DNA from 3 places in the Rothia sp. HMSC069C10 genome. Region 2 is predicted to be linked to each of the others. Evidence: predicted binding sites of a transcription regulator. Region 2 holds the regulator's gene; each other region holds the start of a gene.
The links. Region 2 encodes LexA, which represses DNA repair genes until DNA is damaged. Its sites were predicted from a motif close to TCGAACANNTGTTCGA; they were not measured.
Positions count from the first base shown of each region.

Region 1: uvrA (excinuclease ABC subunit UvrA) is a predicted target of LexA. The motif match lies at 2,277-2,292, and genes of this name have one in related genera.
Region 3: ruvA (Holliday junction branch migration protein RuvA) is a predicted target of LexA. The motif match lies at 4,327-4,342, and genes of this name have one in related genera.

Region 1 is NZ_KV808297.1:12,756-18,310, reverse strand. Features, by position in the region: gene HMPREF2842_RS02410 (formate--tetrahydrofolate ligase) at 1-128, shown strand, start outside; gene HMPREF2842_RS02405 (MBL fold metallo-hydrolase) at 1,415-2,188, shown strand; gene uvrA (excinuclease ABC subunit UvrA) at 2,315-5,203, shown strand; gene HMPREF2842_RS02395 (GNAT family N-acetyltransferase) at 5,249-5,555, shown strand, end outside.
Region 2 is NZ_KV808305.1:75,503-81,057, forward strand. Features, by position in the region: gene hflX (GTPase HflX) at 1-645, shown strand, start outside; gene HMPREF2842_RS07610 (ATP-dependent DNA helicase) at 652-2,718, shown strand; gene lexA (transcriptional repressor LexA) at 2,868-3,542, opposite strand; gene HMPREF2842_RS09120 (LysM peptidoglycan-binding domain-containing protein) at 4,358-4,984, shown strand; gene HMPREF2842_RS07625 (type 1 glutamine amidotransferase family protein) at 5,104-5,555, shown strand, end outside.
Region 3 is NZ_KV808301.1:341,990-347,544, forward strand. Features, by position in the region: gene secD (protein translocase subunit SecD) at 1-1,595, opposite strand, end outside; gene yajC (preprotein translocase subunit YajC) at 1,695-2,054, opposite strand; gene ruvB (Holliday junction branch migration DNA helicase RuvB) at 2,408-3,394, opposite strand; gene ruvA (Holliday junction branch migration protein RuvA) at 3,566-4,186, opposite strand; gene ruvC (crossover junction endodeoxyribonuclease RuvC) at 4,402-5,091, opposite strand; gene HMPREF2842_RS06375 (YebC/PmpR family DNA-binding transcriptional regulator) at 5,358-5,555, opposite strand, start outside.

The DNA.
Region 1 (5,555 bases), on a different contig from region 2:
TGGCTGCAGGTGCAGGCTACGTCTACGCTATCTGCGGCACCATGCGCACTATGCCGGGTCTGAGCAAGAGCCCCGCAGCTGAGCGCATCGGCTTCGACGAGAACGGCGTGATGGTCGGCCTGTCCTAAGGCGGCTGTTCCAGCTGATTTATAGCTAGTGGAGGCGGCGCTCCTTCCCCACAGCGGGGGAGGAACGCTGCCTTTGCTGTGCCCTATGGTGCTTTTGTGGAATGCTCTGCCCCAGATACATGGAAGCATGAGGGGCGAATACGAGGTGTGCAACGCTTGAGGGCGGGGGAGCGGAGCTCTTGAAAACAGAATGAAACTAGGCTGCAACCGGGGGGAGTGAAGGATTCTGAAACCCCTAGTGGAGGGGTCTTTCAATCTTTCATTGAGGCTTCTAGAGCGCCTGTTTTGAGGGCGGAATTGGTACGTGCTGGTTAATAATTGGGCTCTATTTGTGCTTGAAGGTCAGGTTTTATTAAACAATCTGTAGAGGTTGATTTTTTAGTGACACACTGTCTTGCATTTTGTGAAAATACGGCATTGACTAGGTATTTTGCTTTTTGAAAGGGGTTTTAACGGGTGCACTCAGTGAACCTGAAAGTGGGGCTGATGTTATTGTTTTGTAATAAAACCTCTACTTTAGAGGGTGCCTACAGGGATAAAACAGACCAATTGATTTTGCCCTCGCGCGAATAATTGTGCAGATTTTGAACGGTGAGCAGTATATTTTTTCCCGCTCATGAAGTTGCAAGTACTTGAAGATACTTTCACCTTAACCCTCTACTTCCGCAGAATACCAGGCTAAAACTGGGTATTGAACCTTTGGGGTTGCCGAGTGTGGAGCTTAAGTTAAAGGTGCACCGAAGTGCCAAAAGAGGGAAATTCTAAAATTATTTTGAGTGAAATAAGTCACGCTAAAACTCGAAAAAAATGAAATTGGTACGTATGGATACCCTAAAAAACACCTGTTTTTATTACAGAATGATTACAATGAGGCGCGGGTCACTAAATCAGGCTCTCCGTACCAAATTGGGTGGTAAAACAGCCCCCAAAAAGTTCGCTACTATTGAGTCATCAAGTAATCGTGAGATTTCCAAAGTCCTCGGGTTGCTTGTGTTTGAGTGAGTGATAGATACCCCTGGGTGTCATGAGAAGCGACTGTGTATCGATGCGCAGTCGCTTCTCTGTTTAACTTTTGAATTTCAGTGGAACCTCAGCCGGGCGGGATCCAGCCGAAACCTAATCCGCGCTGAACCCAATCCGTACCGAGCGTGCTCCAGAATCTGTTCCCTGTGCATCCTATACATACAACCCGCACATGTATCCCGCGCGTTCAACGCCGAATGCGCTGATAGGGGAGCGAACCGCATAGGCGCATGCTGTGCGGTCACAACCCCTACACTGGAACTATGACTACTTACCCCGAACCCACCCTCATCTTCGAGAACCCCGAACTGACCGTCCGTGCGTTCAGCGTCTCCGAGATGGACAACAGCGTCTACCTCATCACCATGCGCGCCACCGGCGAGCAGGTGCTCATCGACCCTGCAGACGACGCAGAAGAACTCTACGCTTTCACTCTCGACGCGCTCCTGAATGACTGCCCGCAGCTTGAACTGGCAGACGGCGAAGAACGCCGCGTGCGCGTCATGGAGAAGGAAGAGGATTTCAACTCCATCAGGCCCCGCGCAATCGGTCTGACCGGCATCCTGGTCACCCACGGCCACTGGGACCACATCCGCGCTATTAAGGATCTCGACCACCTCACCGGTGCCGTGACCTCCGCGGGTGCAGCTGACGCTGCTGAGATTAAGGAACTGGAAGACTACACCGTCGAAGAAGAACTGACCGGCGGCGAAAGCTTCGACTTCTACCTCTCCGACACCGTCATCCGCGCCCTGCACGTGCCCGGCCACACCCCCGGATCCATCGTCTACACCCTCGAAGCCACCTGGGAAGACGGTACCCCCGCAACCCTGCTGTTCACCGGCGACACTCTCTTCCCCGGCGGCGTGGGTAAGACCGACTCCCTGCAGCAGTTCGGTGAGCTCTTCTCCAACGTGCTCGAAAAGCTCTTCGGCGGCTTCGAAGATGACGCCATCGTGCTACCCGGCCACGGCCGCTCCACCACCCTTGGCGACGAGCGCCCCCACCTGGAAGAGTGGGGAACCCGCGGCTGGTAAACCGCGCCTGACAGTCCACCTCATATAAGTACTGCACCCTCATGCCTTCACCGGCCGCATAATCCCGCTGGTGAAAGGCGTGAGGGTGTAGAATTTAAGTTCGAAGATAAGACGAAAGGATTTTCGATGACACCCCGCCCGGCACACGGTAGCACCGCACTCAAAGCGAACGACCTGACCAGTATCCGGGTTCAGGGTGCCCGCGAAAACAACCTCAAGAACGTAGACCTCACCATTCCGCGTGATGCGATGGTCGTCTTCACCGGCCTCTCCGGCTCCGGTAAGTCCTCCCTCGCCTTCGACACCATCTTTGCGGAAGGTCAGCGCCGCTACGTCGAGTCGCTGTCCTCCTACGCGCGTATGTTCCTCGGACAGGTCGACAAGCCCGACGTAGACTTCATCGAGGGCCTCTCCCCGGCGGTGTCTATCGACCAGAAGTCCACCTCCAAGAACCCGCGCTCAACCGTCGGTACCATCACCGAAATCTACGACTACATGCGTCTGCTCTGGGCGCGCATCGGCCACCCGCACTGCCCCGAATGTGGCGAAGAAATCACCCAGCAGACCCCGCAGCAGATCGTGGACATTCTGCAGGAGTACCCCGAACGCACCCGCCTGCAGATCCTCGCGCCCGTCGTCAGTGCACGTAAGGGCGAGTTCGTAGACCTCTTCAAGGACCTGCTCACCCAGGGCTATTCGCGTGCCCGCGTGGACGGCGAAACCGTGCAGCTCTCCGACCCGCCCAAGCTCGCCAAACAGTACAAGCACACCATCGAGGTGGTCGTCGACCGCATCGTCATTAAGGACGGTATTCACCAGCGCCTGACCGACTCCATCGAAACCGCGCTCAAGCTCGCCGACGGCCGCGTACTCATCGACTTCGTGGACCGCGAGCAGGACGACCCCGAACGCACCCGCTCCTTCAGCGAAAACCTCGCCTGCCCCAACAACCACCCGCTGCAGATCGACACCATCGAGCCGCGCGCCTTCTCCTTCAACTCGCCGTTCGGCGCATGTAGCGCCTGCGACGGCATCGGCTCGCGCCTGGAAGTAGACACCGAACTGCTCGTACCCAACCCCGACCTGACCCTCGGCGAGGGCGCTATCGCACCCTGGTCGCAGGGCAAAGCAACCACCGAATACTGGCTGCGCCTGCTCGCAGGCCTGGGGGAGGAGCTCGGCTTTGACCTGAACACCCCCTTCAAGGACCTGCCCGCCAAGACCCGCGCCGCCATCCTGGACGGCAAAGACTACAAGGTTGAGGTGTCCTACCGTAACCGATTCGGCCGCGAACGTCGTTACACCTCCGGATTCGAAGGCGTGAAGGCGTACATCAAGCGCAAGCACGAAGAAACCGAATCGGACTTTGCCCGCGACCGCTACGAACAGTACATGCGCCAGGTCGCCTGCCCCTCCTGCGGTGGCGCGCGCCTAAACCCGACCATCCTCGGCGTGAAGGTCGGCGGCAAGTCCATTGCAGACATTACCGACCTGTCCCTGGCTGACGCGCTCGCCTTCGTGCGCGGTCTGCAGCTCAGCGCCCGCGAAGCCAAGATTGGCGAACAGGTCCTCAAAGAAATTGACGCGCGCCTGCAGTTCCTGCTGGACGTGGGCCTGGACTACCTGACCCTCTCACGCTCCGCCGGTACGCTCTCCGGCGGTGAGGCGCAGCGCATCCGCCTCGCAACCCAGATTGGTTCCGGCCTGGTCGGCGTGCTCTACGTGCTCGATGAGCCCTCCATCGGTCTGCACCAGCGCGATAACCGCCGCCTCATCGAAACCCTGACTAAGCTGCGCGACATGGGCAACACGCTCATTGTGGTTGAGCATGACGAAGACACCATGCGCGAAGCCGACTGGATCGTGGACGTAGGACCCGGCGCCGGCGAGCACGGCGGCGAAATCGTACACTCCGGCAGCTTTGAGGAGCTGCTGAAGAACACCAAGTCCATTACCGGCGACTACATGGCTGGCCGCCGCAGCATTGAGGTGCCCGCATCCCGCCGCCCCGTGGACAAGGAACGTCAGCTGATCGTGCGCGGCGCCCGCGAAAACAATCTCAAGAACGTGACTGTGTCCTTCCCGTTGGGCGTGTTCACCGCGGTGACCGGTGTGTCCGGCTCGGGTAAATCGACCCTCGTCAACGACATTCTGTATACCTCTCTGGCGAACAAGCTCAATGGCGCCAAGCAGGTGCCCGGCCGCCACAAGAGCATCGACGGCCTGGAGCACCTGGACAAGGTCATTCACGTGGACCAGTCGCCCATCGGTCGTACCCCGCGTTCGAACCCCGCCACCTACACCGGCGTGTTCGACCACATCCGCAAGCTGTTTGCAGAGACCAGCGAAGCGAAAATGCGCGGCTACACCCCGGGTCGATTCTCCTTCAACGTCAAGGGCGGCCGCTGCGAGGACTGCTCCGGCGACGGCACCCTGAAGATTGAAATGAACTTCCTGCCGGACGTGTACGTGCCCTGCGAAACCTGCCACGGCAAGCGCTACAACCGCGAAACCCTCGAAGTGCATTACAAGGGCAAGACCATCGCCGACGTACTCGAAATGCCCGTGGAAGAAGCCGCAGAGTTCTTCGCTGCGTTCACCCCGATTGCGCGCCACCTGAACACCCTCGTGGACGTGGGCCTGGGCTACATTCGCCTGGGCCAGCCCGCAACCACCCTCTCCGGCGGTGAAGCGCAGCGCGTGAAGCTCGCAACCGAACTGCAGAAGCGCTCCAACGGCCGCTCCATCTACGTGCTGGACGAGCCGACCACCGGCCTGCACTTTGAAGACATCCGCAAGCTGCTCGCCGTGCTGCAATCGCTGGTGGACAAGGGCAATAGCGTCATCACCATCGAGCACAACCTGGACGTGGTCAAGTGCGCCGACTGGATTATCGACATGGGCCCCGAAGGCGGTAGCGGCGGCGGCACCGTCATCGCCGAAGGAACCCCGGAACAGGTGGCTCAGGTGAAGGGCTCGCACACCGGCGCGTTCCTTGCTGAAATCCTGAGCTAGCCGAGATTCTGAACTAGTCAAAAATTTGCCCTAGAGGAAACCTACGTGACTGATACTCAAGGAACCGAACCCACGCGGGGAGCTCAGGCAACCCGTGGCGCTATGAACCGTGGCGCTGTGACCACCGCGGACCGTGCGCGGCACATCCTGCACACCCAGCTGGAGGCGGACTTCTGCCAGGCGCCTGGCTCGATTAGCCGCGCCCTCGAAGAGCTACGCGACTACCCGGACGCCGAGAGCCTGCCGCTGCTCGCCACCGTGCAGCCTCCCTCCGAGAAGATGGGTGCCGCACGCCGCCGCAACGACGACATCTGGGAGTTGCGCGTCGCCAACTACGCGAGTGTCGGCATTC
Region 2 (5,555 bases):
GCGCAGACCCCCGACGGCATCGGCTACACCCTCTCTGACACGGTGGGTTTCGTGCGTTCGCTGCCGACCCAGCTGGTGGAGGCGTTCCGCTCCACCCTGGAAGAGGTCGCTGACGCTGACGTCATCCTGCACGTGGTGGATGCTTCGCACCCGGACCCGGAGGGGCAGATTCGTGCCGTCCGCGAGGTCATCGCGGAGGTTGACGCCCGCCATATCCCCGAGATCATTGTGCTGAATAAGGCGGACGCTGCTGACCCGTTCGTGCTGGAGCGTATGCGCCAGCGCGAGCCGGAGCACGTGATCGTTTCGGCGCGTACCGGTGAGGGCATTGAGGAGCTGAAGCAGAAGATCGCGGACACCATTCCGCGCCCCTCCATTGAGGTGAAGCTGCTGATTCCGTACTCGCACGGTGAGATTATTTCGCGCCTGCACGAGTGGGACGCCGAAATTAAGAGCACCGATTTCGTATCGGACGGCACCTTCGTGGTGGCTCTGGTCCGTGAGGATGTCGCCTCCGAACTGTCCGAGTATGTGCTGGAGGGCGACCTGCTGGAGGTCCTGGAAGAGGAACTTGCGGAGGCACACGCCCTGGCTGAAGCGACCGCTTCTGTTTCCGAACAGCCCTCTAACTCTGAGGCTCTCTAGGAGCGGATGAGCGTGACCGAGAGCATCAACGCGCCCAAAAACGCCCCGGGAACCGCACCCGCAACCGACGGCCCCCGATTCACCGGGCAGGAGCTTGAGACCCTGCCCGGTGCAAAGGGTGCCCTGACCCTGCTGGATGAGGCGGTTGCCGCCACCGGCGGTCAGAACCGCGCCGGTCAGCGCACCATGGCGGCGCATGTGGCGCAGGCTCTTGAACTGCAGCGTCACCTGCTGGTCCAGGCGGGTACCGGTACCGGTAAGTCCCTGGGCTACCTGGTGCCTGCCCTGGCGCGGGTGGGGGAGTCGGACCAGCCGATTGTTGTTGCGACGGCGACTCTTGCTCTGCAGGCGCAGATCGTGAACCGCGATATTCCGCGTCTTCTACAAGCGCTGGAGCCGTGCCCGGAGTCGCAGGCGCAGGTGGCTCTGCTCAAGGGCCGCAATAACTACCTCTGCCTGCACAAGCTGGAGGGCGGCTACCCGGAAGACGAACCGGATGCTCTCTTCGACATGCCTTCTTCGACCTCCCGCGTGGGTGAGGAAGTGGTGCGCCTGCGCGAGTGGGCTGACCGCACTGAGACCGGCGACCGCGACGAGCTGAAGCCCGGCGTCTCTGATCGTGCCTGGGCACAGGTGTCGGTGAGCGCCGCCGAGTGTTTGGGTCGCCGCTGCCCGCTGGTGGAGGAGTGCTTTAGCGAGATGGCGCGTAGCCGTGCCGCTGAAGCTGACATTGTCATCACGAACCACGCCCTGCTGGCGATTAACGCTTTTGAGGGCATGAAGGTTCTGCCCGAGCATAAGACGGTCATTATTGACGAGGCCCATGAACTGGTGGACCGCGTGACCGGTGCGGTGTCTGGTTCTTTGACGGTTGCGATGGTTCGCCGCGCGGCGCGTAGCGTGAAGAAGCATTCGAAGGCTGATTCCGGTGCCCTGGAAATGGCGGCAGGCACCCTGGAGACCGCTTTCGAGGGGCTTGCCGAGGGTCTGCTGAAGGGCCTGGACGGCCGCCTTTTGACCGCGATTTCTGCGGTGAATGATGCCGCCCGCACCGCCCTGTCCGACACCAAGCCGGACGGTCAGGACGTTGATGCCGGCCTGCAGATGGCGCGCTCGCGTGTCTCTGAGGTACACGATATGAGTAGCCGCATTCTGGAGGCTTCTGCCGAGCAGGATGTGCTGTGGATTTCTCGTCAGGGCGGCTGGGAAAACGGCCGCTATGTTGCCGCTTCCGATACCGACCCTGCGACCCTGAACATTGCGCCGCTGAGCGTTGGATTGCAGCTGCGTGACGGACTCTTTGCTGACCGCACCGTGATTTTGACGAGCGCGACCCTGACGGTGGGGGACTCTTTTGATGTTGCCGCTGGCGCCCTGGGACTGCAGGGCGAGGGCGCGCCCCGCTGGACGAGCATCGACGTGGGTTCGCCGTTCGACTACCGCAAGCAGGGCATCATGTACGTTGCCGGGGATTTGAAGCCTCCGGGATTTGGCGTGCACGAGGGCCAATTGGAGCGCCTGCGTGAGCTGTGCGAGGCGTCCGAGGGCGGCGCCCTGGGACTGTTCTCCTCGAAACGTGCCGCCGAGCGTGCTGCCGAGTACATGCGCGAGCATAGCGACCTGAACATCCTTCTGCAGGGCGAGTCTTCGCTCAAGGCTCTGGTGGAGGAGTTCAGCGAGGACGTCGACTCGTGCCTGTTCGGCACGATGAGCCTGTGGCAGGGCGTGGACGTTCCGGGCGACTCGTGCCGTCTGGTGGTGATGGACCGTATTCCGTTCCCGCGCCCGGATGATCCGATTGCGCAGGCTCGTACGGAGGCTGTGAACCGTCACCGCGGTAATGGCTTTATGGCGGTTTCTGCTCACCATGCGGCGATTCGTATGGCGCAGGGCGCAGGCCGCCTGATCCGTTCGGTGTCTGACCGTGGCGTGGTGGCTGTGCTGGATTCTCGCGTGGCAACCAAGCGTTACGGTGGTTTCTTGATGAAGGCGATGCCGCCGATGTGGTCGACGCAGAATAAGGCGGCGGTGACCGGTGCGCTGGCTCGTCTTTCGGCGAGTATTGATCGTTAGCTCGGGTGGGCTCCAGTCCTGGCGGCGCCGCCCCCTCCGCTTTGGAGATATCTGCTTTTGAAATATAAAAATCACCCTGGTGATACGTGAACATTCACGTATCACCAGGGTGATTTTTTATATAGAGCTAAGAGCTTAGCGTTATGTCTCTAGAGGCTGCGCAGCACGGAGACGACCTTACCCATGACGGTTGCGCGGTCGCCCATAATCGGCTCGTAGTTGGCGTTGCGCGGCATGAGCCAGGTGTGGCCGTCGACCTGACGGAACACCTTCACGGTTGCCTCATCGTCGAGCAGCGCAGCAACGATATCGCCGTTGTCGGCGGTGTGCTGCTCGCGGACAACCACCCAGTCGCCGTCGCAAATCGCGGCGTCAATCATGGAATCGCCCTTGACCTTGAGCATGAAGAGCTTGCCGCTACCGACCAGCTGGCGGGGCAGAGCGAGCACATCCTCCACGGACTGCTCGGCGGTGATGGGACCGCCCGCTGCAATACGTCCAACCAGGGGAACGGGTACGAGGTCTTCGTCGCCGACTTCGAAGTTCGGCAGCTCGGGCAGGGACGAGGAGGAGCTACCGTGCATGCCGACGCCGTTCTCATCCAGCACCTCAATGGCGCGGGGGAGCTTGGGGTCGCGGCGAATGTAGCCCATGGTCTCGAGACGACCGAGCTGGTGGGTGACCGAGGACAGGGACGCAAGACCCACCATGTCACCAATCTGGCGCATGGACGGCGGGTAACCCTTCTGTTCAATCTCGGTGCGGATCGCGTCAAGAATCTTCTGCTGGCGCGCGGTCAGCGCCGGACGGGGTGCTGTTGCCATTTCTTTTCCTTCGGTCTGTACTCCGGCCTTTGTATTTCCGGTCGGGGCACGGATGGGTGCTTCACACGTTTTCTGGTGGTGTCCTAAAAATTTTTTGGTTCTGCCGAAATGGGTCTTATCTCGTCAGGGGGTGGAGGAATTCTATCCGTGCCGAAGCGATACCGGAGCGATACACAGGCAACGAGTATGCGCCTCCGCCCTACATAGCAATACTCAGCCAGCAGCACCTGCGGTCGATACAGAACCAAGCTGTAACGAATACAGAAACCTGCTGTGAGTAGGACTCATCAGGAGCGTGTGGAACGTCTCTTGACACCAGTGTAGAACACTACACCGAAAAACTCAAACAAATATTCTAGATTTTTTCTTTGAAACTCGAAGAAATTTTTAGTACATCTCTGCTAGACTTTAGAACAAGAGTTCGTATATACTCTTGAATCTCTCCTGAAATTCAGGATTTACGGGTGGATGTTCGAAAAATATTCGAAGATTCGACCCTGAGTATTCCGGGAGAGGAGAGTGAATGAGTGTTCGAATGTATTCGAATCCTCTGCCTCTCTCTTCGAATAATCTACCTCGGATGCTCTAGCGAGCATCTGGCGAAGAGAGAGCGCAGGGGATGGGGTGCTGGGGCGACCCAGCGCAGCCCGGTGCACCCGACGCTCTGACCTAACTAGAGAATAGCTACCCAATAGTTATCGCCTAACAATCACCACTCCATAGTTATCACTCAACTAGGACCTCCGAGCGGGTATCGCTCGGCATTGCTAGACCCGCGGGGCAACCCCGGGGCGAGCTGAGAGAAAGGAACCACAATGACTACTGCAGCACCTATTGCTTCTCAAGGCACTTCTGCACACCTTCCGGCAGGTTTGGTGGTACTTCACCCCGCCCGCACCGCGTCCGTCCGCACCGTGTCTGCCCGCACCGTGCAGGGGCGTTCTCGTGCGGCTCATGCACTCCGTCCCGCGCAGGTGGCTCAGCCCGCCCACGCTCCCGCTACTTCTGCCCAGGCACCTGCGCAGGTTCGCCCTGTAGTTTCTGAGGTACAGGCTGCTTCTGATGTGCAGGCACCTAGTGCGAAGAGCGTTCTTCTTGCTAAGGGCGGCGAGCTTCTGCGCGCGGTTCCCGCTTCTATTCGTCGTCTTGGCACTGTGCGCGGTTTTCTGAAGGGCCTGCCTCTGCTGACTTTGGCGGCGCTGATTGTGCTCGGCGCTATTAGCTTCTTTGGCCCGGCGGCTTCAGCCTCCGTGGAGAATGCTTCGGCGACTCGAACCGTCGTTGTGGTCAAGCACGGCGAGACCCTGTGGGATATTGCTCAGGCGGTGGATCCGCACGGTGACACCCGTGATACTGTGGTTCGTATTATGGAGTTGAACTCGTTGACCAGCACCTCTGTTGATGCCGGTCAGCGTCTGGAAATTCCTCAGACTCAGCGCTAAGCATGGACCCGCGTGTGGTTGGCTTCTGCATGAGGTTGATGTCTTGACTCCGAATCCTCTATCTCTCAAGCTAGAGCGCTTGAGTCGAATTCTTGAGCCTATGAAATAGGAGCGCACCGATGCCTGTTCCCATTGAATCCACACCCGCCGAAACTGAATCTGTACAGGAAACTGAATCTGTACAGAATGCTCAGACCGCTCGTCCTGTGGTTGCCGTTTTGGGGGAGCCCGGAACTCGTGGCGCCCTGGTGAAGCTTCTTCAGGATGCGGGGGCGGAGGTCATCGTGACCGCTGTGCCAGAGCAGCTGCGTGAGGCTGACGGCATGGTGGTTACCGGCGGTGCGAGCTCTCTTGAAGCATACGAAGACCTGAAAGCTAAGGACGCTGAGCGCGTGATTGGTCGCCGTGTTGCTGGCGGTCGTCCGGTGCTGGTTGCCGGTGCGGCACTGAGCTGCCTCTTCGATTCGGTTACGGTGGAGCATCCGCAGATGGGGCAGGTTCAGGTGCAGTGTATGGGGGAGTGGCCCGGTGAGAGCGTGGAGCTTTCTACCCGCGACTTGGTGCCCGGTGT
Region 3 (5,555 bases), on a different contig from region 2:
GGGCTGCGGAGGCGACCGGCACCACGGTACAGCGGCGTAGCGCCCAGCGACTCAGGCGACAAGCCCGAGTGGCGGTGACCCTCACCGAAGTAGCGGGTATTCGCCAGCAGAGTCAGCATCGGGTGGGTGAACAGGTACACAACCACAAGGTCAGCAATCGCAGTCAAACCAAGGGTGAACGCGAAGCCCTTCACCGAACCGACCGACACCACGTACAGCACCACAGCAGCCAGCAGGTTCACAGCCTTCGACGCCAAAATAGTGCGGGATGCACGCTGCCAACCGTGGTTCACCGCCGACGGGATCGTGCGGCCCGCACGGATCTCATCACGGATACGCTCAAAGTAGACGATGAACGAGTCAGCCGTAGCACCAATCGCCACAATCAGACCCGCCACACCAGCCAAGGACAGGCGGTAGTTCAACGCCCAGCCCAGCAGCGCAATCGCCTCGTACGAAATGATGCCTGCAACAATCAGCGACATCATCGTGACAAAGCCCAACAGACGGTACTGGAACAGCGAGTACACGAACACCAGCAGCAGACCAATCAGGCCGGTCAGCAGACCCACACGCAGCTGCTCCGAACCCAGGGTCGCAGAAATCTGCTGCTCCGACTGGATTGTGAAGCTAATCGGCAGGGCACCGTACTTGAGCTGATCGGCGAGAGCCTTCGCCTCCTGCTCGGTGAAGTTACCGGTAATCTGCGGCTTACCGTCAGAAATCACAGCCTGCGACACCGGGGAAGACAGCACCTTGCCGTCCAGCAGAATCGCGAAGCGGGCACGCGGATCATTTGCGTTCTGTGCACGAATCGCGTTCAGGCGAGAAGTAATGTTCTGGAACTTCTCACGAGCCTCATCGTTGAACTGAATGTTCACAGCCCAACGGCCCGTAGTCACGCCCTGACCGGTCGTCTCCTGCGAGTGGCTTGCGGTAGAAATATCGCTACCGCTCAGCTCCACAGGACCCAGAATGTACTTCTCCTGACCGTCAGTGGAACACGCCACCATCGGCTTAGTCGGGTCCGCACTATCGGCGTCCTCATTACGTGCCGCGGTGCAGTCCTTCGCCTCGTACTGCTTGTACAGGTCCGCAGTAATCCAGTTACGGTCCGAACCATCAGTCGGCTCCGCGGAGGGCTTGGGCAGCTTATCGTCCGCAGTGCGGGCATCCTCAGCCACCGCAGTACCGGCACCAGAAAGCAGCACCGGGCGGAAGGTCATATTTGCAGACGCCTGAATCAGCTGACGAGTCTCAGCGCTAATCGTTCCGGGAACCGAAACAACCACGTTATTACCCGAGCCGAAAGAGGTCGTAACCTCCGCCTCCGAAACGCCGGCACCATCAACGCGCTGACGAATAATCTCAACCGCCTGGTTCAACTGCTCCTGGGAGACGTTCTCATCCGAAGAGCCGTTAACCTTCGGAGAAAGAATCATCTGAGTACCACCCGAAAGGTCCAGGGCGAGCTTCGGCGCCCAAGAACCTCCCGAATAGGTGGTGCCGAAAATACCGGCAGCCATAACAACCATGAGCAGGACCATCGAGAGGAGCGCCCCTCGCGCGGCTGCAAGCGGTGAACGCTTAGCCATAATGTTCCTTCTTCGTGTGAATAGTATTGAGTGTTCTACAGATTCCGTAACGCGAAAACCCGACGCCGCTCACTGGGCGCCGGGCTCATACGCTCTGAATTACTTAGCAGTATCAGAAGAGGTATCGGAAGCGGGAGCTTCGGATGCGGTAGCCTCGTACACGTCCTCGGTCAGGGGCGCCGCGGGGGCTTCCTCCTCGACGACGGCCATAATCGCGTTCAGTGCCAGGGTGATAACAACACCGTCCGCAATCTGAAGCTGCAGCTTGTTGTTCTCAAGGTCAGTGCTGACAACGGTGCCGTAGATGCCGGAACCAGTCATCACCTGGGTGCCGGGGACGAGAGACTGCTGCATTGCGCGCAGTTCCTCCATCTGCTTACGCTGACGCTTCTGGGCGGAGAACATCATCCATGCCAGCAGCGCCATCATGGCAATCATAATCAGGAGGTTAAAATCCATGGTCTCACTTTCACATCCGCACCCGTGCCGCTCACCGCGAGGGTTGAGCGTACCAGAAGGTGTGGAATCGTAGATACAGTACGTATCCATCCTACGCGAGAGCATGAGCTTTAGCGCCCCGAACCAGCGTTTTTGTGAGGTTAACCTGAGTTTTGGACTCTCTCGGCGTAATTTTATGTCACTGACAGAGCTGGACAGAACCCGATGGAGCCTGCAGAAGAGCTACCGCGCCTGCAGAAGAGCTACCGGGGGCGCAGAGCAGCCCGCAGGAGGCGGATACCTCCCACGGGCTACTACAGTGTTATCAGCTGGTGCGGGGCTAAAGCTGATGCGGACCTAGAGCTGATACGGATCTAGAGCTGAATCTCCGGTGCTTCCAAGCCGAGGTGCTCCCACGCCGCGGGCAGAGCCACACGACCGCGCGGGGTGCGACCAATCAGGCCTTCACGCACCAGGTACGGTTCGGCAACCGTCTCCACGGTCTCCGTCTCTTCACCCACCGCAATGGCGAGGGTGGACAGACCCACCGGGCCGCCGCCGAACTTGTGAATCAGCGCCTCCAGCACGGCGCGGTCCAGGCGGTCCAGGCCGCGCGAATCCACCTCGTACATGTCCAGGGCGGTTGCGGCATCGCGCGCGTTGATGCGGTCCACGCCGTTCACCAGCGCCCAGTCACGCACACGGCGCAGCAGACGGTTCGCAATACGCGGCGTACCGCGGGAACGACCCGCAATCTCCGTGAAACCCTCGGAGGTAATCTGCATATCCATCAGACCCGCACTACGGCGAAGCACCAGCTCCAACTCCTCCACCGAGTAGAACTCCAGGTGACCGGTAAAGCCGAAACGGTCGCGCAGAGGGCCGGGTAGCAGACCCGCACGGGTCGTCGCACCCACCAGGGTGAACTGCGGTAGCTCCAGCGGAATGGAGGTCGCACCCGCACCCTTACCGACCACAATGTCCACACGGAAATCTTCCATCGCCATGTAGAGCATTTCCTCAGCCGGGCGGCTCATACGGTGAATCTCATCCAGGAACAACACCTCACCGGGAGTCAGCGAAGACAGAATCGCCGCCAAATCACCCGAATGCTGAATCGCCGGGCCGGAGGTGATGCGCAGCGGCGCCTCCATCTCTGCCGCAATAATCATCGCGAGAGTGGTCTTACCCAGACCGGGAGGGCCCGACAGCAGCACATGGTCGGCGCTACGGCCGCGCATCTTCGAAGCCTCCAGCACCAGGGACAGCTGCTGACGCACACGGCGCTGACCCACAAAGTCATCCAGAGACTTAGGGCGCAGTGCCGCCTCAATCATCTTCTCTTCAGGCTCTTCTTCCATCGCCACCAGGCGCTGGGCGGGAGTTGAAGACGCCTGAGTGCCGGGCACCTGACCGGGAAAATACCCGCCGGAAACCAGGGACGCCGCGGGCTGCGGCTCATAGGGATTCTGGCTCATAGAATTCTTCTTTCACAAAAGTTTGAGTGGGATACGTCGAACAGGGCGCACCGCTTAGTGGCGGCCCACCGTGTTCTGAGTACCCAAGGATGCGAGCACACCGCGCAGAGCCACACCCACCGGCTCAGTCTCTGCGGCAGGGTTGTGCTGCACGTAAGCGTCAATAGCGGCGGAAGCGTCCTTCTCACTCCAGCCCAAGGAGGTGAGAGCGTCAAGCACCTGCGGCTTCCAGACAATGCCCTGGCTCAGCGGCAGCTCATCGGTCTGGCCATCGCTGAGAATCAGCTTACCGGCAAGCTCCAGCACAATACGGCGGGCACCCTTCGGGCCAATACCGGGAACCTTCGTGAACGCCTTATCGTCACCGGTCGCCACGGCGCGCTCCACCTCAGCGGCAGTGTGAACACTCAACACCGCCAGCGCAATACGCGGACCAATACCGGAAACCGAAAGCATCATGTCAAACACTTCACGCTCGGCAGGCTCCGAAAAACCGTACAGAGTCATCGACTCTTCACGCACAATCATGGTGGTCAGCACGGTAGCCTCCTCACCCGTGCGCAACTTGGAGAGAGTACGCGCGGTAGCGTACACGAGCATGCCAAAACCGTTCACGTTAATCACCGCATGATCAAGGCCCACCTGAGCCACACGACCGGTCAGGGATGCAATCATTTCTATCCACCTTTCAACACCGCGCCTAGGAATGAGGCTCGCGGCAGTGTGAGGGCACCGGGCACTCCGGCACCCACAGAACGCACTCCCCCAGTTCAACGGGGAGACACTACAAGTATATTAGAATATTTCTTCTGAAATCAAGCATATATTCGAACTTCTTAGCGAATACATGCGAGCCAGCAAGAGGTACGAAAAAGCCCACGAATGCGCCTCTAGCGGCGAGCGCGCGCCTCCGCCTCCATCCAGGCACGCTGCGCCGGAGTCAACGACCCGCCGCGGCGAGCCTGCGCCGGGCGTGAACCCTGGTGAGTCTGCGTCTGAGCGGACATGTTAATGCCCGAACCGATGCCACCGCCACGCCAGCCGTGACAGATCGCAATCGCCAGGGCATCAGCAGCATCAGCGGGCTTCGGCATGGAATCCAGCCCCAAAATGCGGGTCACCATACGGCCCACCGACGCCTTATCGGCGCGGCCGCTACCGGTCACCGCCGCCTTCACCTCCGAGGGGGTATGGAAGAACACCGGCACGCCGCGCATCGCCGCAGCAGAAATCACCGCACCCGAAGCGTGCGCCGTACCAATCACCGTGTTCACCTGCTCCTGAGCGAAGATACGCTCAATCGCCAAGGCATCCGGCTTATAGGTGTCGAGCCAGTGGGAGGCGGCGTTGAAAATCCAGAGAATACGCTGGTCCAGGGACTCCGCCGGGATTGTGCCGGCAACACCCACGTTCACGAAGTGCGCCTTACGGTCGGCGGTCATATCGAGCATGGAGAAGCCGCAGCGGGTCAGGCCCGGGTCAACACCCATGATGCGGGTTGCACCCGGCACACGCTCCACGGCGGTGGCAGCATGGTTCTCACGCATGCTATCGCGTGCGGCAGGTTGAGCGGCGGCCATCATCTCCCCTTTCGACAAACTCCCTCTAGAATCTCTAGATTCTAGCCCTTCAGAATCCTAGCACCCGGCACCGGGGCGTGCCACGAGCGCGGTCATAACGAGCACAGTCACCACAAGTACAGCCACCGTGCGCCCCGCGAAAAGCACCCAGCGCATCCCCCAAATAGCCCCAAGACGCTAAGAAGCCACTCCCCCAACCAGCCACCCTACGGCGGCTCGGTTAAAGGAGCGGCTTCTTCAAGCATCAGATATCAGAATCCGAGTGATTACTCAGCTTCCAGCTCTGCCATGACCTCAGCAGAAACGTTAGCGTTCGAGTAGACGTTCTGAACGTCGTCGAGCTCTTCAATAGCGTCTGCCAGCTTCATGAACTTCTTAGCACCCTCAGCGTCCAGGTCAACCTGCATGGTCGGGCGGAAGACCGGGTCATCGTTGTTGTACTCCAGGCCAGCCTCGTCCAGTGC